Regions from separate parts of the Azospirillum sp. UENF 112521 genome, predicted to be linked through region 3. Evidence: riboswitches for the same ligand, from Rfam matches in the RefSeq annotation. Region 3 holds a riboswitch; each other region holds the start of a gene.
What was found. A riboswitch is a leader RNA that binds a small molecule or an ion and turns the genes downstream of it on or off. The one in region 3 is predicted to bind thiamine pyrophosphate.
Positions count from the first base shown of each region.

Region 1: it holds a riboswitch for thiamine pyrophosphate, as region 3 does, so the genes downstream of both, ACWPN8_RS20915 (ABC transporter substrate-binding protein) here and thiO (glycine oxidase ThiO) in region 3, are expected to answer to the same signal.
Region 2: it holds a riboswitch for thiamine pyrophosphate, as region 3 does, so the genes downstream of both, ACWPN8_RS08690 (ABC transporter ATP-binding protein) here and thiO (glycine oxidase ThiO) in region 3, are expected to answer to the same signal.

Region 1 covers NZ_JBSNCI010000004.1:53,006-58,145, forward strand. Annotated here, with positions in the region: gene ACWPN8_RS20910 (branched-chain amino acid ABC transporter permease) at 1-347, opposite strand, end outside; gene ACWPN8_RS20915 (ABC transporter substrate-binding protein) at 352-1,503, opposite strand; TPP riboswitch at 1,585-1,699, opposite strand; gene ACWPN8_RS20920 (DMT family transporter) at 1,733-2,647, opposite strand; gene ACWPN8_RS20925 ((2Fe-2S) ferredoxin domain-containing protein) at 2,779-3,111, opposite strand; gene ACWPN8_RS20930 (ABC transporter permease) at 3,291-4,436, shown strand; gene ACWPN8_RS20935 (ABC transporter permease) at 4,440-5,140, shown strand, end outside.
Region 2 covers NZ_JBSNCI010000002.1:1,335,357-1,340,496, reverse strand. Annotated here, with positions in the region: gene ACWPN8_RS08710 (hypothetical protein) at 1-70, shown strand, start outside; gene ACWPN8_RS08705 (hypothetical protein) at 179-733, opposite strand; gene ACWPN8_RS08700 (hypothetical protein) at 730-1,353, opposite strand; gene ACWPN8_RS08695 (acetoin utilization protein AcuC) at 1,536-2,663, opposite strand; TPP riboswitch at 2,899-3,005, shown strand; gene ACWPN8_RS08690 (ABC transporter ATP-binding protein) at 3,053-3,784, shown strand; gene ACWPN8_RS08685 (ABC transporter permease) at 3,781-4,548, shown strand; gene ACWPN8_RS08680 (ABC transporter substrate-binding protein) at 4,566-5,140, shown strand, end outside.
Region 3 covers NZ_JBSNCI010000002.1:368,464-373,603, reverse strand. Annotated here, with positions in the region: gene ACWPN8_RS03935 (thiazole synthase) at 140-940, opposite strand; gene thiS (sulfur carrier protein ThiS) at 1,053-1,274, opposite strand; gene thiO (glycine oxidase ThiO) at 1,271-2,452, opposite strand; TPP riboswitch at 2,444-2,543, opposite strand; gene ACWPN8_RS03920 (methyl-accepting chemotaxis protein) at 2,824-4,875, shown strand; gene ACWPN8_RS03915 (Y-family DNA polymerase) at 4,909-5,140, opposite strand, start outside.

The DNA of each region.
Region 1 (5,140 bases), on a different contig from region 3:
TCCGGCCCGAACAGGATGGCGGCTCCGTTCTGCAGGATGATGCCGACCGCGATGGTGCTGATGAAGACCGAGACCGGCGGCCGGCGGCGCAGCGGCAGATAGGCCGCCAGCGCCAGCAGCAGCCCCAGCGCCGCCATCAGCACCAGAACGACCGGCAGCAGGACGATGCCCGGCAGCGGGATCAGCGGCGCCGCCGCCACCGCCAGCAGCCCGCCGGCCATCACCAGATCGCCCTGGGCGAAATTCACCGCCGAGGTGGCGTTCAGCACCAGAACGAAGCCCAGCGCCACCAGGGCGTAGGCCGCCCCCAGCGCCACCCCGTTGACCAGCAGTTGAAGCGCCGCCATCCGTTCACTTCGCCGCAAGCGTCGGGTCGTCGTACCGCTTCGCCAGCACCGGCACCCGGCTGGCCCCGTCATAGCAGACGATGACGGCGGAATGGGCCATGTTGCCCTTGCCGTCGGACTTGTAAGTCATGGCGAGACCCTGGAACGTCTCGGCGGACAGCGCCTTGCGGATGGCGTCCGGCGACCGGGCGCCGGCCTTCACCGCCTCCAGCACCATGGTCATGCCGTCATACTGGCCGAGCGCGAAAGCGTCCGGCTCTTTGCCAAAGGCGGCACGGTAGGCGTCGGTGAAGGCCTTGACCTCCGGCGTGCCGCCGGAAATCGGCGAGGCCGCGGTCTCTGCACAGACGCCCTTGAGTTCCGCCGGTTCCAGCAGGGCCGCGGTGCTCGGCTGGTGCATGGCGGAGCCGGCGACGATGGGCAGGGTCACGCCGCTGGACGCCGCCTGCCGCAGCAGCAGCGCGGTCGGTCCGGAATGCAGGTGCAGGACCAGCACGTCCGGTTTGGCGGCGAGCGCCTTGGTCAGCACCGGCAGCAGATCCTTGGCCGCCGGATCCACCCCCTCCTCGAAGACGGGCGTGACGCCCAGCGCCTTGAAGGCGGCGTCGAGATGGGCCTTGCCGCTCTGGCCGTAGGCGGTGGTCTGGTAGATGACGGCCGGCTGCCGCTTGCCCAGCTCCTCCACCACATAACGGGCATGGGCGGCCTTGGTGACCGCGTCGCCGGGGAAGAAGCGGAAGACCCAGGGATTGCCCTGCTCGGTGATCGAGGCGGTGCCCGACACGGTGACCAGAGGCAGCTTCAGCTCGCCCGCCAGCGGCAGCATCGCCAGCATCTGGGTGCCGAGCATGCTGGCGGCGACCGCCCCGACCGTGCCGCGGCCGGCCGCGCGTTCCAGCGCCGTCACCGCCGCCTCGGGCGAGGTGCCGGTATCGACGACCTCCGAGGCGATGGCGATTCCGGCCGGCGTCTGCTTCAGCGCTAGGACGGCGCCATTGCGCTGGCTGGTGCCCTCCAGCGACAGGAAGCCGGTCAGCGGCACCAGCACCGGGAAGGACAGCGTGTCGTCGGCACGGGCAGCGGACGACAGGCAGACGGACGACAGGCAGGAGGATGCGGCCAGCAGGCCGATCAGGAGGGGAAGCGCGCGCCGCATGACCGATACTCCTCAACACGCGCCGGCGGTTGGGGCGACGCGGAGGAGACGGGGCGCTTCGCAGCAGCTTTCAGCGGGTCCGTCGGGTTCCGGTCGGCTCCCTTCGCCGGCATGACCCGGATCAGGTTCGATGGGTGTTGTCTCAGCCCCTGCGATTGCCGAACCGGCATCCGCACGGGCACCCCAGCCGTGAACAGGCGGCGAGAGTGTCGCCGCCGGCCCCGTCCTGTCAAGAACCCAACCGGCGGCGCGCCACTATGGTTTCACGATGCAGGATGTAGAGCCCGCTGCCGATGATGACCATGGCGCCGGCCAGGACCGGCACGGTCGGCAGGTCGCCGAACGCCAGCCAGCCGAACAGGCTGGCCCAGACCATGCCGGTATATTCGAAGGGCGCCACCACCGCCGGCGGCGCGCGGCGGAAGGCCTGGGTCAGCAGCACCTGCGCCCCGGCGCCGATGGCCCCGACCAGCGCCATCAACCCCAGCGCGAAGGCGGTCGGCGCCGTCCAGACCGGCACGGCCAGAGCCCCGCTGACCACTGTCGTCGTCAGCAGCAGGTAGAGCACGATGGAGGCACTGGTTTCCGTCCGCGACAGGCCGCGCACGGCCAGGGCCGCCAGCGCATAGAACAGGGCGGCGCACAGCCCGACCAGCACCGGCACCAGCGGCGCCCCGGCCGACGGCTGCGCCATCACCACCACGCCGCCGAACCCGACAACCACGGCGGCCCAGCGGCGCCAGCCCACCGGTTCGCCCAGCAGCGGCGCCGACAGTGCAGTGATGAACAGCGGACCGGCGAAGCTCAGCACATAGACGTCGGCCAGCGGCAATTCGCGGAAGGCATAGAAGAAGCATCCCATGGAGATCAGCCCGGCGAAGGCGCGCCAGACATGCCCCAGGGGCCGCCGCGTCCGCATCGCCGCGATCCCGCCGCCGCAGGTCAGGGTGTAGCCGCCCACCAGCAGGAAGGCGACCAGCGAGCGCACGAACATCAGCTGCGGCACCGGGTAATCGGCGGTCAGGAACTTGATCAGCGTGTCCATCGCCGCGAACAGCAGGATCGCGCCCAGGAAGCAGCCGACGGCATAGGGAACCGAATCGGCCTCGGCAGGCAGCAGGTCGGCGGTTTCGGCGTCGGTCATGAAATCGGTTCGGAACGGCAATGGCGGGAGATGCCCACATTATGGGCAAATGCGCCTGTGTCCCAATGCCGCAACCGCAGGTCTGGTAGGCGCCGGCACTTTCAGGGAGTGGCGTGAAGCGCCCGCTCGCCTCACCGCGTCAGAACCATCACCAGCCGCTCGACCGGCTTATCCTTCACCAGATGCGAGTTGACGATCTCGTCGATGTCCTCAGGGGTTTCCGGCCGGTACCAGATGCCTTCCGGATACACCACCATCAGCGGCCCGGCGGAGCAAAAGCCGAGGCAGCCGGTCATCGCCATGCCGACGTCGGCCAGCCCCTTGCCCTGGATTTTCTGATCCAGCCGCTGCCACAGCGGATGCGCGCCCTTGGCGGCGCAGCTGCCGCGCGGATGGCCGGGCGGGCGCTGCTGGGCGCAGCAGAAGACGTGGTGGCGGAAGGTCTGCGGAATGTCGAGCGGCATCGGTCATGCTCCATAGCCATAAAAATTTTATGGGTAAGAAGCATGCCAGAATGCTGCGTTGCGGCAAGACTTTTGTGACGCTTCCAAGTCCCGGTGCCCATTGGCTTTCTCACATCACGAAACGCTTGGTCGGCAGAGCATTGGCGGTTAAGAATCCCCGGCAAGGGGCAATCCAGGAGATGCCGGTGCTGCTGAGCGGATCGGGGAAGGGCCAGCCGGGCGCGGTGCCGGGCTGGGTCGGGTATGCGCTGCTGCCGGTTCTCAACCTCGTCGCCGCCTTCGTGCTGTCGGGGCTGGTGATCCTGGTGATCGGCGAGAACCCGGTGGACGTGCTGTCGCTGCTGGTGTCGGAGGCCCTGGGATATCCCGAGGCCATCGGCTACACCCTCTATTACACCACCGACTACATCTTCACCGGACTGGCGGTCGCCATCGCCTTCCATTGCGGGCTGTTCAACATCGGCGGCGAGGGGCAGGCCTATCTGGGTGGGCTCGGCGCCGGGCTGGTGGCGCTGGCGCTGACCGGCTGGCCCTGGCCGGTGGTGGCCGTGCTGGCGGTGCTGGCTTCGGCCCTGTTCGGCGCCGCCTGGGCCTTCATCCCGGCGTGGCTCCAGGCCAAGCGCGGCAGCCACATCGTCATCACGACGATCATGTTCAACTTCATCGCCGCGTCGATCATGACCTGGCTGCTGGTGGACGTGCTGATCCGCCCCGGCAGCCAGTCGCCGGAAACCCGCGAGTTCGACCCCGGCGTCTGGCTGCCGTCGATGGACCGGGCGCTCGGCTGGTTCGGCATCGCGATTCCCGCCTCGCCGCTGAACCTGTCCTTCCTCTGGGCGCTGGCCTGCTGTCTGCTGTTCCACATCTTCCTGCGCCGGACCCGCTGGGGGTACGAGCTGCGGACGGTGGGCCGGAACGAACGGGCGGCGGTCTATGCCGGCATCTCGCCGGCGCGCAACATCGTCATCGCCATGCTGATCTCCGGCGCGCTCGCCGGCTTCGTCGGCGTGAACGAGATCCTGGGCGTGCAGCACCGGGTGATCCTGAACTTCACCGGCGGCGTCGGCTTTGTCGGCATCGCCGTGGCGCTGATGGGGCGCAACCATCCGGTCGGGATCATTCTGGCGGCCCTGCTGTTCGGGGTTCTGGCGCAGGGCGGCGGCCAGCTGTCCTTTGAATACCCCACGATCAACCGCGAGCTGGTGATGGTCATCCAGGGTCTGGTCATCCTGTTCGCCGGTGCGATGGAGAACCTGTTCAAGCCGCAGGTGGAGGCGCTGTTCCGCCGCCGCGGCACCGCCGCCGCCGAAACGGGGAGGAGCTGAGCGATGGAAGACGCGCTGCTTCTGGCGCTGCAGCTTCTGGGCGCCACCATCCGCGTGGCGACCCCGCTGGTGCTGGCCGCCTTCGCCGGCATGTATTGCGAGCGGGCCGGCGTGGTCGACATCGGGCTGGAAGGCAAGATGCTGGCCGGCGCCTTCTTCTCCGCCGCCGTCGCCTCAGCCACGCTGAACCCGTGGCTGGGGCTGCTGGCCGGCATCGCCGCCGGGGTGGCGCTGGCGATGGTCCACGGCTTCGCCTGCATCACCCACAACGGCAATCAGGTGGTGTCGGGCATGGCGATCAACATCCTGGTCGCCGGGCTGGCGCCGACGCTGGCCTATGCCTGGTTCAAGCAGGGCGGCCAGACTCCGCTGCTGCCCAACCAGGCGCGCATCCCCGCGGTGGAACTGCCGGGAGTGGAGGCGCTGTCCGGCATCCCGGTGCTGGGGCCGGTCTACCGCGAGCTGTTCAACGGCAACAACATCCTGATCTGGGTGACGCTGGTTCTGGTGATCGCCACCCATTGGGTGCTCTACCGCTCCCGCTTCGGGCTGCGGCTGCGGGCGGTGGGCGAGAACCCGGCGGCGGTCGACACCGCCGGCCTGTCGGTGGCGACGCTGCGCTATCAGGCGCTGCTGGTCACCGGCGTGTTGACCGGCATGGCCGGCTCCTATCTCTCCACCGGCCATGGCGCCGGTTTCGTCCG
Region 2 (5,140 bases), 970 kb from region 3:
GCGCCAGTCGCTGTCGCCCTACCTGCACGACGCCTTCCGCCAGACCCCGGCCACCGCCAAGGCGCGCTGACGTCCGGGTTCGGAGTAGACCGAGCAGCGCAAAGGCCCTTCTTCCGCGACCGGAAGAAGGGCCTTTTGCTTTTTCCGAAGACTGGGCGGTGCTTGTTTCCGCCGTGCTCTAAGCCGCGCTTTGGGCCGGGCTGGCGTTGTAGAGATCGTCCTTCACCGGGGCCACCGACCGCACCTGATAGCCGGGCCGGGCGCTGAAGCGGCGGTTGGCACGTTCGCCGGCCTCGCGGTCCGACTCCGCCCAGACCAGATACTGGCGCCCACGTGCCCATTCGACGGCCAACGGGTGGGCGGCATCGATCTCGCCGATCTGCTGGTTCACCACGGTGACCAGCCATTCCTTGTCGCCGGGATTGCGCCGGTCGGTCAGGATCAGGATTTGGGGGCGACGCTTCGACTGCGCTTCGGTCAGGCGCTGTTGCACCTCCACCTGCTTCTTGCACAGTTCCACCATCTCCCGGGTCAGCTCCTCGATCTCGGCATGGAGAGTCTCCTCCTCCCGATGCAGGCGGTGGATGGTGGCATCCAGCTTGTCGAGGTTGTTGCGGACACCGCGGACGCGCTGGCGCGCCTGCGAGACCCGCTGCTCGACGCTCATCAAGATGTTGCCGAGCCAGGCGCCGATGGCGACGATGGCCAGGACGATGATGAAGTTGATCATCATGTGGCGGCACCCGCCTTCGCCCGGGCGGTTGCGGGCGGCGTCGGCACCCCCTTGCCGGCGGCCCTGCCTCCGGCCATCCCACCGGCCCGCGCATCGCCGCGCATGAACGTCTTCTGGAAACCCATTTTGAACGGAAAGGCCACGTCGCACATCTGCTTGGCCTCGTCGAAGCTCGACGCCCAGACCTCGGCCACGTTCGTGCAGCGCCAGATGGGGTTGACCTGCGCCCGCTCGCCGGCGGCGCGGGCAGCGGCCGATGCCTTTTCCTGCGTCACCGTCGCGACGAATTTCATCAGTCCGGCCTGCGGGTCGCCGACCTCATGCACGAACATCGGCGGCTGGTCCGACAGGTCCCGAACCTGTTTTTCCGCCTTGCGGATATCGCTTTCCAGCCGGTTGCGGTCGGAAGACTGGCTGTTCCGACGCTGGACCAGATGGTTCACCCGGTTTTGAAGCTCCTGCGCCTCGGCATGAAGGACGTAGATGCGGTTCTCGATCTGGTCCAGGCCGTTGCTCTTTTCCATGATGTTCGGCAGGAAATCCTTCAGCATCATGGCGACCGGGACGGCAGCCAGCATGATGATGACGATGGCGATCAGGAACAGCGTGGTGTTCGACATCCGCCCGCCCGTTCTCCTACCGCAAATCCCGCCGAAGCCCGCATCACCCGATGCGGAAGCTGCACCGGCGCAGCAGAAGTAAGAATCAACGAACAATCCGACCCCGTCAACGAATCGTCACAGGTTGGTTCGAATTTCGTCGGAATGAGTTGGTCGGCTGCGGGGCAGGACACCTCCACCCTTCAGGACATTGCAATCTCCACCACCCGCTTCACAGCATCCCGCACCGGACCGGGACGCCGTTCGTCGCCCAGCGTGGTGAACCAATGTTCCGGCGGGTTGCGGCCGGCGGCACGGTTCCAGGTCAGGGCGCGCAGCACCGCCTCCGCCTCCGCGGTCGGACGCACGGCGGGATCGATGTCGTTCATCACCGCCCAGATCCCGGCCCAGCAACGCCCGACCGACCACGGGTTATAGCCGCCTCCTCCGACCACCAGCACCCGCGGCGCCAGGGGAAGCAGCGCCGCGACGGCGTCCCACAGGGCAAGGTTGGACAGCTCCAGCCGGCTCAACGGATCCTCGGCCAAGGCATCGGCGCCGGTCTGGATCACCATCGCCTGCGGTCGGAAGGCACGGGCGAGAGGCAGGACCGCCGCCTCCATCACATGCTCCATCTCGCTGTCGTTGAAGCCCGGCGGGACCGGCAGGTTGCGAGCCATGCCGCCGGCGCGGTCCTCCACCTTGCCGGTGTAGGGCCAACGTCCGTCCTCGTGGATGGACACGGTCAGCACCCGGTCGTCGTCGGCGAAGGCTTCCTCCACCCCATCGCCATGATGGGCGTCGAGATCGACATAGAGGACCCGCTCCAGCCCATGGTCCAGCAATTCCAGAATGCCCAGTACCGGCGCGTTGAAATAGCAAAAGCCGCTTGCCCGGTCCCGCCGCGCATGATGCGTCCCGGCGGCCGGCGCATAGACCAGACCGGCGGGCCGGTCGCCGAGAATCCTGGCCGCCTGCAACGCCGATCCGCTGCTGTGGGCCGGCCGCCGGTACATCTCGGCGAAAATGGGATTCTCCAGCTTGCCGAGATTGTGGCGGGCGGCGGTCGCCTCGTCGACCCGCTGCTCGGCCTCCGCCCTCTTCAGCGCGGCGATGTAGTCGGATGTGTGGAAGCGCGCCAGTTCGCGTTCGCTCGCCACATGGGTGTCGAGATAGACCTCGTCCGGCAGCCAGCCCATGGCGCGGCTGAGGTCGATGGCGGTCGACACGCGCGGAATCGCCAGCGGATGCTTCGGCCCATAGGTCGAGCCGCGGTAGATTTCCCCGCCGATGAACAACGGTGTGCGGAAGGGCGTGGTCAGGACGGGCACTCCTAATCAGGTTTCTCCAGATCGGGCAACAGGCCCGGCCTGGAGAAACCTGCGGACTTTATGGTTTTGCAGGTTTCCCGAGCCCGCCCGCCTGTGGGCGGAGTTCGGAAAACCTGCTTAGATGCCCGTCAGAAACTAGGCGCTGCGGCGGTGCGGTCAAGCAGCCCGCTTCCGCATCCCGGAAGCTGCATCCGGCAATGCTTGCGGTCACGGATCGTCCGCGCCTATAGTCGCCGCCTTCACTGGGGGGAGCCGATGGGCGGCTGAGAGGTCCTGTTGCGGGACGACCCCTGGAACCTGATCCGGTTCATGCCGGCGTAGGGATCAGTGATGCGGGACCGCACCCTCTCCATCTCCGCCAGTCCACGATGCATGCCCGCGTGCCTGCGATGACGCCGCTTTCGGTGACCATCTCGCGCGCGCGGCTGACCTATGGCGGCACACTGCTGTTCTCCGAGCTGACGCTGGAGCTGCCGGCCGGGCGGACCACCTGCCTGCTGGGGCCGAGCGGCGTCGGCAAGACCACGCTCCTGCGCATCCTCGCCGGCTTGGCCGAGCCGGAGCCGCCGACCGAGGTGGTCACCGGCGACTGGCAGCCGCTGGCCGGCCGGATCGCCTACATGGCGCAGCAGGACCTGCTGCTGCCCTGGCTGACCGTGCTCGACAATGTCCTGCTGGGCGACCGGCTGCGCCATCGCCGTCCCGACCCGGCACGGGTGGAGCAGGCCCGTGCGCTGCTGGACCGCGTCGGTTTGGCGGGGCGCGAGCGCGACCGTCCGGCCGCCCTGTCCGGCGGGCAGAAGCAGCGCGTGGCGCTGGCCCGCACCCTGATGGAGGACAGACCGCTGGTCCTGATGGACGAGCCCTTCTCCGCGCTCGACGCCATCACCCGGCTGCGTTTGCAGGAAACCGCGGCGGAGACGCTGGCCGGCCGCACCGTCCTGATGGTCACCCACGACCCGCTGGAGGCGCTGCGCATCGGCGACCGACTGCATGTGATGACCGGCCGGCCGGCCATCATGGGACCGGCGCTGGAGCCCTCCGGCCCGGTGCCGCGCCGCGTCGACGATCAGGACCTGCTGGCGCATCAGGCCGAACTGTTGCGGAGGCTGGCGGAATGAAGGCGCTGCTGCGCGGCGCGATCACCCTGCTGGTGCTGGTCGCCGGCTGGCAGGCGCTGGTCTGGGCCACCGGGCTGCCGCGCTACCTGCTGCCCGGTCCGCTGGCGGTGGCGGACGCCATGCAGCGGCAGGCTCCCCTGCTGTTGACCCATGGCCTGACCACGCTGGCCGAGATTCTGATCGGGCTCGTGGCCGGCGTCGTGCTGGGCGGGGTTAGCGCTTTGCTGCTCGCGCGGTTCCGCACGGCGCGGCGCTGGCTGATGCCGCTGCTTCTGGTCAGTCAGGCCATCCCGGTCTTCGCACTGGCGCCGCTGCTGGTGCTGTGGCTCGGCTACGGCATGGCGTCCAAGATCGCCATGGCGGTGCTGGTCATCTATTTCCCGGTGACGACCGCGCTGTTCGACGGGCTGCGGCGCACCGATCCCGGCTGGCTCGACCTTGCCCGCACCATGGGCGCCTCGCCCGCCGCGATCCTGTGGAGCATCCGCCTGCCGGCCGCCCTGCCCGCCTTCTGGTCCGGCGTGCGGGTCGCCGCCGCGGTGGCGCCCATCGGGGCGGTGATCGGCGAATGGGTGGGGTCGTCCTCCGGTCTCGGCTACCTGATGCTGCACGCCAATGCCCGCATGCAGATCGACCTTCTGTTCGCCGCCGTGCTGGTGCTGGGACTTTTCGCCGTCTCGCTTTATGCCGCCGTCGATGCGCTCGCCCGCCGTGCCCTGCCCTGGCAACCCGATACCCAACCTGCCGAAGACGCCAACCCTTGAAGGGGGAGAGACACTCGATGAAGCATCTTTTCACCGCCGGCCTGATCGCCGCCGGCCTGATGACCTCGCTTCCCGCGCTGGCCCAGGACAAGCTGTCCGTGATGCTGGACTGGTTCGTCAACCCGGACCACGCCCCGCTGGTGGTGGCGCAGGAGAAGGGCTTCTTCAAGGATGCCGGTCTCGAGGTCACCTTGACCGCCCCGGCCGATCCCAACGACCCGCCGAAGCTGGTGGCCGCCGGCGGGACCGACATCGCCGTCTCCTACCAGCCGCAGCTGATCCTGCAGGTGGCCGAGGAACTGCCCCTGGTCCGCATCGGCACGCTGGTGTCCACGCCGCTGAACTCCGTCGTCGTGCTGCGCGACGGGCCGGTGAAGACGCTGAAGGATCTGAAGGGCCGCAAGGTCGGCTACTCCATCGCCGGTTTCGAGGACGCTCTGCTGGGCGCCATGCTGGAGAAGCAGGGGCTGAGCCTGAAGGATGTCGAGCTGGTGAACGTCAACTTCTCCCTGTCGCCGTCGCTGCTGTCGGGCCAGGTCGATGCGGTGGTCGGTGCTTTCCGCAACTTTGAACTGAACCAGATGGAGATCGA
Region 3 (5,140 bases):
GGGGGGAGTGCCAAGGGAGGCGGTGCGCCACAGCCTGCGTCAGCCGCCCCGCAGGATCAAGCGGCCGAACGGAGTGCGCGTCACCTTGCCCACCACCTTGCCCACCCTGGCCGCCCCGGCGGCCTATGACCGACCGCCGTCAGCCGCCGATCAGGCCCATCTGCGGGCTGGACGGTTCGGCATGGGCGCGCATCGGCATGCGGCCGGCCAGATGGGCGGCGCGGCCGGCATTGACCGCGTCGCGCATCGCCGCCGCCATCCGCACCGGATCGCGCGCCTTCGACACCGCGGTGTTCAGCAGGACGGCGGCGCAGCCGAGCTCCATCGCCAGCGCCGCGTCGGACGCGGTGCCGATGCCGGCGTCCAGCACCACCGGCACCGGGCTGCGGGCGCAGATCGTCTCGATGGCGTGCGGGTTGCGGATGCCCATGCCGGACCCGATGAAGGCCCCCAACGGCATCACCGCCGCGGCCCCCAGGTCGGCCAGCTTGCGGCAGGTGACGGGGTCGTCGTTGCAGTAGGGCAGCACGACGAAGCCGTCATTCACCAGCTCCTCGGTCGCACGCAGCAGTTCCTCCACGTCGGGATAGAGCAGGTCGCGGTCGCCGATGACCTCGAGCTTGATCCAGGGGGTGTCCAGGGCCTCGCGCGACAGCTGGGCGGTCAGCACGGCTTCCTTGGCGGTCATGCAGCCGGCGGTGTTGGGCAGCAGCCCGACCGGCCCGGTCGGCCGCCCGGCGGTGGCGCGGGCCAGCACGTCGACGAGGCTTTCCGAATAGCCGTCCAGGCTGATGCGGCGGATCGCCAGCGTGACCAGTTCGCTGCCGCTGGCCGCCAGCGCGTCGAGCATCACCTGCTGGTTCGGATAGCCGGCGGTGCCGAGGAACAGCCGTGAGCCGAGGCAACGCCCGGCGATGGTGAGGGTGTCGGGTTGGGACATGGGGGGAGCCTTTTGATAAGGCCCTCCCGCGCAAGCGGTCCGGGGATACCCCCCTCTCCCCGGGGGAGAGGGGATCCTTCCCGGGCTGGTCGCGGGAGAGGGAAATTCAGGGTCAGCCGCCCTGGATCGGGCGGACGATTTCCAGGCTGTCGCCGGGCTGGAGCAGGGTCTCGGGCCAGCGCCGCCGTGGGACCACGGCGCCGTTCAGGGCAACCGCGACGCCCTTCGCGCCCTCGGCGATGCCGCGCCCGGCCAGGAACTCGGCGACGGAGGCGGCGGACAGCGGCTCTTCGCGGCCGTTGACGCGGATGGCTTCACGTGAAACGGCGCTCATGCGGCGGCTCCCGCGGCAACGAAGCGGTCGGCGGCGAAGGGGCGCAGCAGCGGGTCGGTCTCGCCGGTCAGCACCAGGCGGGCGATGCCGTCGGCGGTCACCGGGGTCAGCAGGATGCCGTTGCGGTGGTGGCCGGTGGCGTGGATCAGGCCGGGAATGCCGCTCTCGCCCAGGATCGGCGCATCGTCGCGGCTGCCGGGACGGAAACCCGCCCAGGCTTCCTCGATGGGCAGTTCGGCGATGCCCGGCAGCGCCCGCCACGCCCCCTCCAGCAGGGCGAACTGCCCGCCGGCGGTCAGACGGTCGTCGAAGCCGCGCTCCTCCGTCGTGGCGCCGATCAGCAGCCGGCCGTCCAGCCGCGGGATCAGGTAGGTGCCGGGCGTCCACACCACATGGCGCAGCAGCGGCAGACGGGGGTCCATGCGCAGGCAGACCATCTGCCCCTTCACCGGACGCACCGGCGGCTTCGCGGCGGGCGGCAGCCCAGGCACGCCGGCCGACCACGCCCCGGCGGCCAGCACCACCCGGTCGGCCCGATGCAGCGTTTCGGCAACCCGCACCCCCACGGCGCGGCCGCCCTCCACCGCCAGCGCCACCTCGCCGCATTGCTCGTGCAGGCGGGCGCCGGCAGCCACGGCGGCGCGGCGCAGGGCGGCCGCGACCTTGCGGTTGTCGACCTGATGGTCGCCGGCACAGAACAGGGCGCCGGCGACACCCGGTTGCAGGAAGGGTTCGCGCCGCCGCACCTCGGCCCCGCTCAGCCACTCCACCGGCAATCCAAGATCGCGCTGGAAACCGTGCAGGAAGCGGACCTTCGCGGCATCGTCGGCGGTCAGCGCGATGACCATCGTGCCCTCGCTGCGCAAATCGACGGCCATGCCGCTCGCCGCCTCGAGAGCGCGGGCGAAGTCCGGCCACAGGGCCTGCGACGCGCGGGTCAGCGGCAGCAGCCCCTCCTCGCCCGGCTCGGTTTCGACGCAGGCGGCCAGCATCCCGCCGGCGGCATGGGTGGCGCCGCGCCCGGCCTCCCCCCGCTCGAAGACATCGACCCGGCAGCCGGCCGACGCCAGCCTCCAGGCGATGGCGAGGCCGATGCAGCCGGCGCCGACGATGGCAATGGAGGGACGGAGTCCGGATTCAGAAACGGAAAAAGAATGTGATTCTGGCGCATGGATCATGCGGCGGCTCCCTTCGCTGGAATTACCCAGACAGGTTCGATGGGTGTGTTCTCAGCCGCGCGACCACCGCACGGCACCCCAGGCCTATGGATTGCCTTATGCCAATCTTCCGCTGGCCCCACAAGCGGAATCGACCGTTGCCCGGCTTCGCCACCCAAGGCCGCCGTATCAGCCCACAGCTTCAGCCCGGCCTGAACCTGACGATGGATGCGGCGACAGGCCGCAGCCGGATACGGAGTCCCCCGACAGGAAACGCTACCAATCGGCAGCTAGATTGTCGGCAAAATGAGCCATACCCGGGCACTCACAGCCGCAAACGGGCACCGCCGGTGCGCGGAATGAACAACGAAGACGACCGAGGATTCGCCAGCATGCTGTCTTTCTTCCGCTCGGACTCTCCGACCGCCCCCGTTTCCGGCACCCCGGCTGGCGGGCCCGAAGCGGCAGCGCACGCCGCCGGACCGGCGGAACAGCCGATCCGCAGCCTGTGCCTGCCGGCGGAGCGGATCGGTGCCGCGGCGCTGGAGGGGCTGACTTTCGCCGCCGGGGCACCGGCGCTGGTCGTCGGCTTCGTGTCGCCGCATGTCGATTTCGCCGCCACCGCGCGGGCGGTCCGCTCCGCCCTGCCGGCGGCGACCCAGCTGGTGCTGGTCTCCAGTGCGGGCGAGCTGTGCGCGGCCGAGGGCCAGCCGCTCTACCGCAAGGCCGGCGACCGCTGGGACAGCGTGGTGCTGCAATCCTTCAGCCCACGCCTGCTCGCCGGGGTCAGCATCCAGTCGGTCCCGCTGCATTGCGACGACCTGCGCGGCGGCCGGCCGACCCGCGACGTGCCGGCCAGGGTGGAGGCGATCCGCGGCGAACTCGACCGCATCCGCGTCCCCTTCCCGGTCGACAGCCATGACACGGTGGCGCTGACCTTCATCGACGGGCTGTCGGCCAGCGAAAGCTGGTTCATGGAGGCGGTCTACCGCTCCGGCCATTTCCCCTGCCTGTTCATCGGCGGCTCGGCCGGCGGCAAGCTCGACTTCCGCAACACCCATCTGTTCGACGGCCAGCGCGTGCTGGAGAACGCGGCGGTGACGGTCTTCCTGAAGATGGCACCCGGCATCCGCTACGGCATCTTCAAGTCGCAGAATTTCCGGCCGACCCAGACCCGCTTCGCCGTGGTCGACGCCGACCCGATGCGCCGCATCGTGCGCAGCGTGATCGACCGCGACGGCTTCGAGGTCGTCGGCTTCATCGACGCGCTCGCCAAATCCCTGCGCTGCAAGCCGCAGGAGCTGCCGGGCAAGCTGGCCAAGAACACCTTTGCCATCGAGATGGAGGGGGAGCTGTTCGTCCGCTCCATCTCCGGCTTCGATTTCGAGAAGGGGGAGGTCGCCTTCTACTGCGACGTCAATCCCGGCGATTCGCTGTGCCTGGTGGAGGCGACCGATTTCGTCCGCCAGACCGAGGACGACCTCTCGGCCTATCTGCGCGGCAAGCCGCGTCCCCTCGGCGCCATCCTGAACGACTGCATCCTGCGCCGGCTGAACAACCCCGACCAGCTGTCGCGCGTCCATGCCTTCGACGGGCTGGCCGCCGCCGGCTTCTCCACCTTCGGCGAGCTGCTGGGCATCAACATCAACCAGACCCTGTCCGCACTGATGTTCTTCGAGGTGCCGCCCGGCGCCGCGTTCAGCGACGACATGGTCGACCGGTTCGCGGTGCATTACGCCCGGTTCCAGAGCTATTTCATCGCCACCCGCTACAACCGGCTGGAGCTGCTGAGCCGCATCCGCAACAGCGTGATCGAACGGATGCACAGCTATCTCGACGCGCTGGTGACGCTGACTGGCGGCGTGCAGGAGACCGCCAGCTATGCCGCGCGCATCGGCGGCTCGATGTCGGCGATCGAGGCGACGCTGAACCGCCACGCCACCCTGTTCGACGGCCACGCCGACCGCAAGGAGGCGCTGGTCCGCGAATTCAACCAGCTGTCCACCGTGGTGAAGAGCATCGAGAAGGTGCTGGCGGTGATCGACGGCATCGCCAGCCAGACCAACCTGCTGGCGCTGAACGCCACCATCGAGGCCGCCCGCGCCGGCGAGGCGGGCAAGGGCTTCGCCGTGGTGGCGGCCGAAGTGCGCAAGCTGGCCAACGACACCAAGCAGACGCTGGCCGACACCCGCCGCGCCATCGACCAGGTGGTGACCTCCGTCCGCTCCGTCGGCGGCCAGCTCGACGACACCAGCGCCCGCATGGACGAAGCCGCCACCGCCTCGCAGGAGTTGCAGACCGACATCCATGCGGTGATCGACGAGGTGGAGGGCGCCCAGAAGGCCATCGAAGACCGCCTGTCCGACATGAACGACCATGCCCGGCGCATGGAGGACATCAACCGCTACATCGCCTTCCTGAAGCAGCTCGACCGGGCGGGGTGAGCGGGCGGGGTGAGCGGGCGGCGTCCCGGCGCCTCACCCCAAGAACCCGTGCAGGAACCAACGCGGGGGCTCGTCGGGCCGGTACAGGCCGGCGCGGAACAGCCAGAAGCGCCGGCCGCCGTCATCCTCGACCCGGTAGTAGTCGCGCACCGCCAGCCCCAGCGATCCTTGCCCGCGCCACCATTCGCATTCGATCCGCTCCGGCCCCTCGGCCCGGCGCACACGGTGTGGCACGCCGCGCCAGACGAACAGCAGCGGCGGGTCG